2 linked regions of the Prochlorococcus marinus XMU1402 genome follow. The main gene of each other region encodes a partner of the protein of the gene in region 2 in a complex. Links are inferred from orthologs where the notes say so. Each region holds a gene or a part of one and is shown on either strand. Other genes may lie near its edges.

The links.
Region 1: the proteins of mnmG (region 2) and mnmE are in contact, whole or in part, in a solved structure (PDB 9HIP), measured with the Escherichia coli proteins. The link is inferred for Prochlorococcus marinus XMU1402 from one-to-one orthologs.

What each region holds. Positions count from the first base shown.
Region 1 is NZ_JAAORD010000001.1:181,319-184,216, reverse strand. The notes cover bases 1-2,804. They hold mnmE (tRNA uridine-5-carboxymethylaminomethyl(34) synthesis GTPase MnmE), read left to right. Parts: upstream 1-613; coding sequence 614-1,996; downstream 1,997-2,804. Other genes in these bases: nadC (carboxylating nicotinate-nucleotide diphosphorylase), read left to right, coding at 2,079-2,804; HA141_RS01000 (DUF2062 domain-containing protein), read right to left, coding at 109-552; HA141_RS01005 (RelA/SpoT family protein), read left to right, coding at 1-90. In the rest of the region: more of nadC, read left to right, coding at 2,805-2,898. UniProt on the Escherichia coli protein: Exhibits a very high intrinsic GTPase hydrolysis rate. Involved in the addition of a carboxymethylaminomethyl (cmnm) group at the wobble position (U34) of certain tRNAs, forming tRNA-cmnm(5)s(2)U34.
Region 2 is NZ_JAAORD010000002.1:585,516-588,950, reverse strand. The notes cover bases 553-3,435. They hold mnmG (tRNA uridine-5-carboxymethylaminomethyl(34) synthesis enzyme MnmG), read right to left. Parts: upstream 3,037-3,435; coding sequence 1,069-3,036; downstream 553-1,068. Other genes in these bases: dnaB (replicative DNA helicase), read right to left, coding at 3,049-3,435; HA141_RS09415 (chorismate lyase), read right to left, coding at 553-1,020. Outside these bases: HA141_RS09420 (RNA helicase), read left to right, coding at 1-465; more of HA141_RS09415, read right to left, coding at 445-552. UniProt on the Escherichia coli protein: NAD-binding protein involved in the addition of a carboxymethylaminomethyl (cmnm) group at the wobble position (U34) of certain tRNAs, forming tRNA-cmnm(5)s(2)U34.

The sequences.
Region 1 (2,898 bases), on a different replicon or contig from region 2:
CTTGAAAGTTATAATCAACTTCACAAAACAATTGAACAAATTAAATCAATGGCAGATGTTTTAGATATTGCAAGAGTTGGTCAAAGTTAATTTTAAAATCAGATTAATCTATCTTTTACTTTTTATCTTGTAGATAAAGAAAGCAATACTGCCGCAAATCAAAGCTAATAAAATACCTACACATGATGAACCCAAGAGTATTTTGAGGGAAAAAATTCTACCTTGCTTCCATAAGTCATCAATAACTAAACTTTTTTCAAGAATTTTATCAGATGAATTATAAAAAAAAATAGAACCAACTTTATAGTTAAAATAATAAAGTGGAATATAAGTAAAAGGGTTACTAATCCAAGTACCAATTGCGGCTAGAACAATATTTCCCTTAGCTATTTTTGCAAAAAATACCCCTATTAAAGTCTGAAACCCAAAAAAAGGAAAGCAGCCACTAAATACCCCTATAGCTAAACCTTTAGCATTAAAGAAAGGACTTCCATTCTGATTCCTAAATAATGATAGAATTTTCTTATAGCTGATATCTCTTTTAAATCTCATTCAGAAAGAAAAATTTAAAATTCTTGATAATCTTACTTAATTATCCATAACAAAGCGAGAGATGGATTCGATAGTTACTACAGAAGATACGATAGCCGCAATTGCTTCAGCTATAAGTATAGGGAAAGGAGGAGTTGCGATAATAAGAGTATCAGGGAAAGACTCAATAAATTCTTGCAAAAAGATTGTTCAAACTAAATCTAAATATGCATGGGAATCACACAGAGTTTTTCATGGTTTTATTCATGAAAATAAACAAAATCAATTTATAGATGAGGTTTTAATTTTAGTGATGAAATCACCAAATAGCTTTACAGGAGAGGATGTTGTTGAACTTCATTGCCATGGAGGAATTATCCTAGTTAATAAAGTTCTAAAAATATTATTAGCTAGTAATTCTAGAGTTAGACTTGCAAATCCAGGAGAATTTAGTCAAAGAGCTTTTCTTAATGGAAAAATAGACCTTACTCAAGCCGAATCGATTAATCAATTAATTAATGCAAGCAATACCAGATCCGCAGAGTTAGCTTTTAGCGGGGTTCAAGGAGAAATAAAGAAAAAAATTGATGATATTAAAAATGACCTTATAAATCAACTTTGCGAAATAGAAGCTAGAGTTGATTTTGAAGAAGACTTCACAGATTTTGATTACACCAAATATCTTAAAAACATTAAAAAAGTAAAAGAAAAAATAGAATTACTTATAGAAAATGCAAAAAGAAATTCATATATTCATAATGGAATATCCATAGCGCTTATAGGCAAAACAAATGTTGGTAAAAGCTCTCTACTAAATTTGCTTGCAAAAAAAGAGAAGGCAATCGTAACTAATATTCCTGGAACTACAAGAGATGTTATTGAAGTTAATTTAACTATTAATGATATTCCAATGAAAATAATTGATACCGCTGGCATAAGAGAAACTTATGAACAAATTGAAAGTATTGGAATTAAAAAAAGTTTTAGGAAAATTAAAGAGTCAGATTTTATTATTTATATTTACAGTCTTGAAGAAGGATTTAATGAAGAAGACAAAAAAATAATACAAGAAATACCCAAAGAAAAATTAATTACTATTTTAGGTAATAAAAAAGATTTAATTGATTGCAAAAATATTAATTCAAATGAGTTAAAAAACACAATTCTTATGAGCATTAAGAATAATGATGGTGAAAGATTATTAATCGACACAATCATAAAAAAATGCGGATTAAAACAAGTAGAAAATATCAATATATTTTTAAATGAAAGACATCTAACAAATTTGTCTGCTTGCCTATCTAATTTAAATGATACTGATGAAATAATTAAAAATAAATTGCCATTTGATTTGTTATCAATAGAACTGAGAGATGGAATTCAAAACTTATCTAAAATAACTGGTCAAGAATTAACAGAGGAACTTCTAGATAATATTTTTTCTAAGTTTTGTATTGGAAAATAAATTTGAGTTAAATTACATAGTGATATATAGTTGATTCTCTAACTTCAGTTGAATTTTTATTAATTAATTATTTTTTAGTTAAGTGGATTTAAATACTCCAACAATAAGTAAGATCATTGATAATTGGATCGATGAAGATATAGGAAGGGGAGATCTTACAAGTCCTTCTATTACAGAAGAGAATGGTAATGCATATTGGATTGCAAAAGAAGATGGTATATTTTGTGGTGTCGAAATTATAAAAGAAATTTTTAAAAAAATTGATTTAAAAATCATCCCAAAATTTAATATCTCTGATGGAGATCAATTTGTTAAAGATCAAAAAATCCTGGAAATATATGGACCTTCAAAAAGTTTGCTTGCTAGTGAAAGAATAGGCTTAAATATAGCAATGCATTTATCTGGAATATCAACATATACTAAGAATCTTGTAAATAAGTTAGAAGGTACAAATATAAAATTAACAGATACCAGGAAAACTACTCCTGGATTAAGAATATTTGAAAAATATGCATTCAAATGCGGAGGTGGACTTAATCATAGAATGGGATTATATGATGCAGCTATGATAAAAGAAAATCACATTGCATGGACAGATAATCTTAATAATGCAGTAAAAAAAATTAGACTAAATTCGCCTTTTACGACTCATATCATAATTGAGGCTGAGAATATTGAACAGGCAAAAGAAGCAGTATTAGCAGGAGCAGATAGTGTCTTACTGGATGAACTTAGTCCTGAAATAATCAAAAAGAACATTCAAGAATTAAGAGATTTATCAATAAATAGCTTAAAAAAAGAAGTCAATAAAAATTTGATCATAGAAGTTTCTGGTATTAATCCTAAAGAAATTAGTAAATATCTAATAAAGGGTATTGATTTAATTTCAACAAGTTCTTCAA
Region 2 (3,435 bases):
GATGGAGTATCTGGTTCTAGGCCAGGTAAAAGAAGGAACTCAGATTTTCAAGGAATAACAAGTAAGAGTGTTAAAAAAGTAGGAAGATGGGTATCTGAAAAAGTGGATTTATTTTTTGATGAAGAAAATGATGATTGGAATGATAATAACTTTTATGATGATAACAGTGATATTAAGACATTTACTAGAGAATCAAATTCTTATGAATCTACTAAAACGTATTCAAAAAGACCTTTAGAAGCAATATCTTTAAGGCAACCAAAAAATTTGCAGACAAATGATCAAAAAAAATTACCTTATGGTATTAAAAGTAAAGATGAAGATTGGCCAGATGAAATGGATTTGAAAGTTGAAAGATGGCAAAGAGCTTCAGAAAAAGAAAATGATATTCAACGAAATGAATTAAACCAACGAGGTCAATCAAAATCAAGAAATCTTCCTAGATCAAGAAGGAGAAGAGTATAATTTCGTAAATTCTTTAATTCCTGAATAACCTATTAAATTTTCTAAATAAGGGTTGAATACTTCTCTAATAATCGTTAGTGGCTTTTTGTCTCGAAAAAATCTATAATTTCTTGACCAGAATGGGCCTTTAAAACAAAATTGATCTTCTAGCCAATTTGAATTAACAAGCGAAATTCGATCAACTTCTCTAAATAATTCTGATCTATCTTGTGTCAAATTCTTCCAAATTGGTTCCTCTTTAGCTTTTAAATTTTCATTCACTTCTTCTGCATTCCACCAACTTTCAGCCCATGCTAAGTTTTTATTATTGTTTTTAATCCATACTTGTCTTCTTATTAAAGGTCCATTCAACTGATTTAATTCTTTAGGACCCTCTTTAATGAATAGAGGATCTACTTGCATTGAAATTAGTTTAATTTTTGTCTCTTGATTAGTTAAAAGCTGTAGATGCCTGGTGGGGCTTCCATCCCCAAGCAGCATTAATTTCCATGGACCGGATATTTTTGGTAATGAATTTTTCACTAAAAAAGTAGAGGCTTTTTCTTCCCATAAAATTTTTGGTGAGTTAAAAAGTTTATTATTCAGTGCTCTGTGGAATTTCTTTTAAGATGATAACTTTTTTTCGACAAAAATATTTGTTTTTTCTTTCTTTATTTCTCTTATTTTTAGCCAAACAAGTAAAGCAGTTAAATCAGCTTTGCTAACCCCAGGAATTTTTGAAGCATCACCAAAATTTTTTGGCTTTATCTTATTCAAATTTTCTCTAGCTTCTAAAGATAATGTATCTATCTTTTCATAATTAATTTCTTGAGGCAGAGATTTACAGCTTTGACGATTTATTTGTTCAATGTTGTTTTTTTGTCTTTTAAGATAACCCTCGTATTTGATATCTATTTCAACCCCTTCTTGTATTGAAGAAGCTATATTTTTTTCAGTTAAATCATATTTAATTAAATCTGAATAATGAAAGTTTGGTCTTTTTAAGAGTTCTTTCAAAGTTGTTGAGCCTTTGATTTTTGATCCAGTGTCTAATTCTAGTTTTTTTGATATTTCGTCCGTGTTTTTTAAACGAGTGTTTTTTAATCTTAATTTCTCTTCTTCAAGGAGTTTCATTTTTTCTTGATAGACCGACCATCTTTTCTCATCAATTAGCCCTATTTCATAACCTAATGGGGTTAATCGTCTATCTGCATTATCTCCTCTAAGGGTTAACCTGTATTCACTCCTACTAGTAAGAACTCTATATGGTTCTTTGAGATCTTTGGTAATTAAATCATTGATCATTGTTCCTATATAGCTGCTTTCTCTAGTGAAGATTATTGGATCTTTTTTGTTTAGTTTTCTTGTCGCATTGACTCCTGCTACTAATCCTTGTGCTGCTGCTTCTTCATACCCAGTAGTTCCATTAATTTGTCCAGCGCTAAATAAATATTCAATTTCTTTCGTTTCGAGTGATGTTTGGAGTTGTGTTGCAGGTATATAGTCATACTCGACAGCATAAGCTGGTCGCAACATTTTACATTCATTTAATCCAGGTAAGGTTCTTAGAAGTTCTAATTGAATATTTTCAGGTAAACCTGTAGAGAACCCTTGAACATAAATTTCAGGGGTATTAATTCCTTCTGGTTCTAAGAAAATTTGATGTGATTCTTTATCAGCAAATTTAACGATTTTATCTTCAATTGATGGACAATATCTTGGCCCCTTACTATCAATAAAACCACCGTAAATGGGAGTTAAATGTAAATTGTCTCGAATTAGTTGATGTGTTTTAGTAGTTGTTCTTGTAATATGACAACTAACTTGGGGCATATTATTTTTGATATTTGGATCAAACGAAAAATATTTATCTGCTGCAGTACTTGGTTGAATATCTAATTCATCAAAAATGATACTTCTTTTATCAACTCTTGCTGGAGTTCCTGTTTTTAAACGTTCTGTTTTGATACCAATTTCGTGTAAATTTTGAGTAAGACCTTTTGCTGCTTGTTCGCCCGATCTACCAGCTGACATTGATTTATTTCCTATCCATATTCTTCCTTCTAAGAACGTACCAGCTGTGATGATAACTGATCTTGTTGAATAATAACTACCAAAGAAAGTCCTTACACCCTTTATTCTTTTTTTTACGATTTTTTTTGAGTTCAATCCAATTTCTTCAGTTTTTCCGATATCTAGTTCAGTAATCATTGCTTCTTTTAATGATAAATTATCTGTATTTTGAAGTATTTCAATCATCTTTTTTGAGTATTCTCTTTTATCTGTCTGAGCTCTTAATGCCCATACAGCTGGACCTCTACTTGCATTTAATATTCTTTTTTGTATAGCTGTCTCATCAGCTAATTTACCAATAATTCCACCTAATGCATCAACTTCATGTACCAACTGACTTTTTGCCGGGCCGCCAACAGCAGGGTTGCAAGGTTGCCATGCAATCCTATCTAAATTGATTGTAAATAAGGCTGTAGAAAATCCTAATTTTGCTGTTGTTATAGCGGCTTCGCATCCTGCATGTCCTCCACCAATAACGATGATATCAAAAGATTCATTTGTTGAGTGTTGATATTGCATTTTAGGATCGATTTAATTAGCTAAATTCCTAAATCTCGTAAATTGAGGTTCAAATAATAATTTAACAGTTCCAACGGGTCCATTTCTATGTTTAGTGACAATGATTTCTGTAATTCCTTTATCTTCAGTCTCTGGATTGTAGTATTCGTCTCTGTAAATCATTAATACTAAATCTGCGTCTTGTTCAATAGATCCTGATTCTCTTAAATCGCTTAACATTGGTCTCTTATTTGTTCTAGACTCTACCCCTCTACTAAGCTGAGATAAAGCTACTACTGGTACATTTAATTCTCTGGCCATGCTTTTGAGACCTCTTGTTATCCGAGAAAGTTCTTGCACTCTATTATCAGGGGTTGATCCTTCCATCAACTGCAGGTAATCAATCACAATTAATCCAAG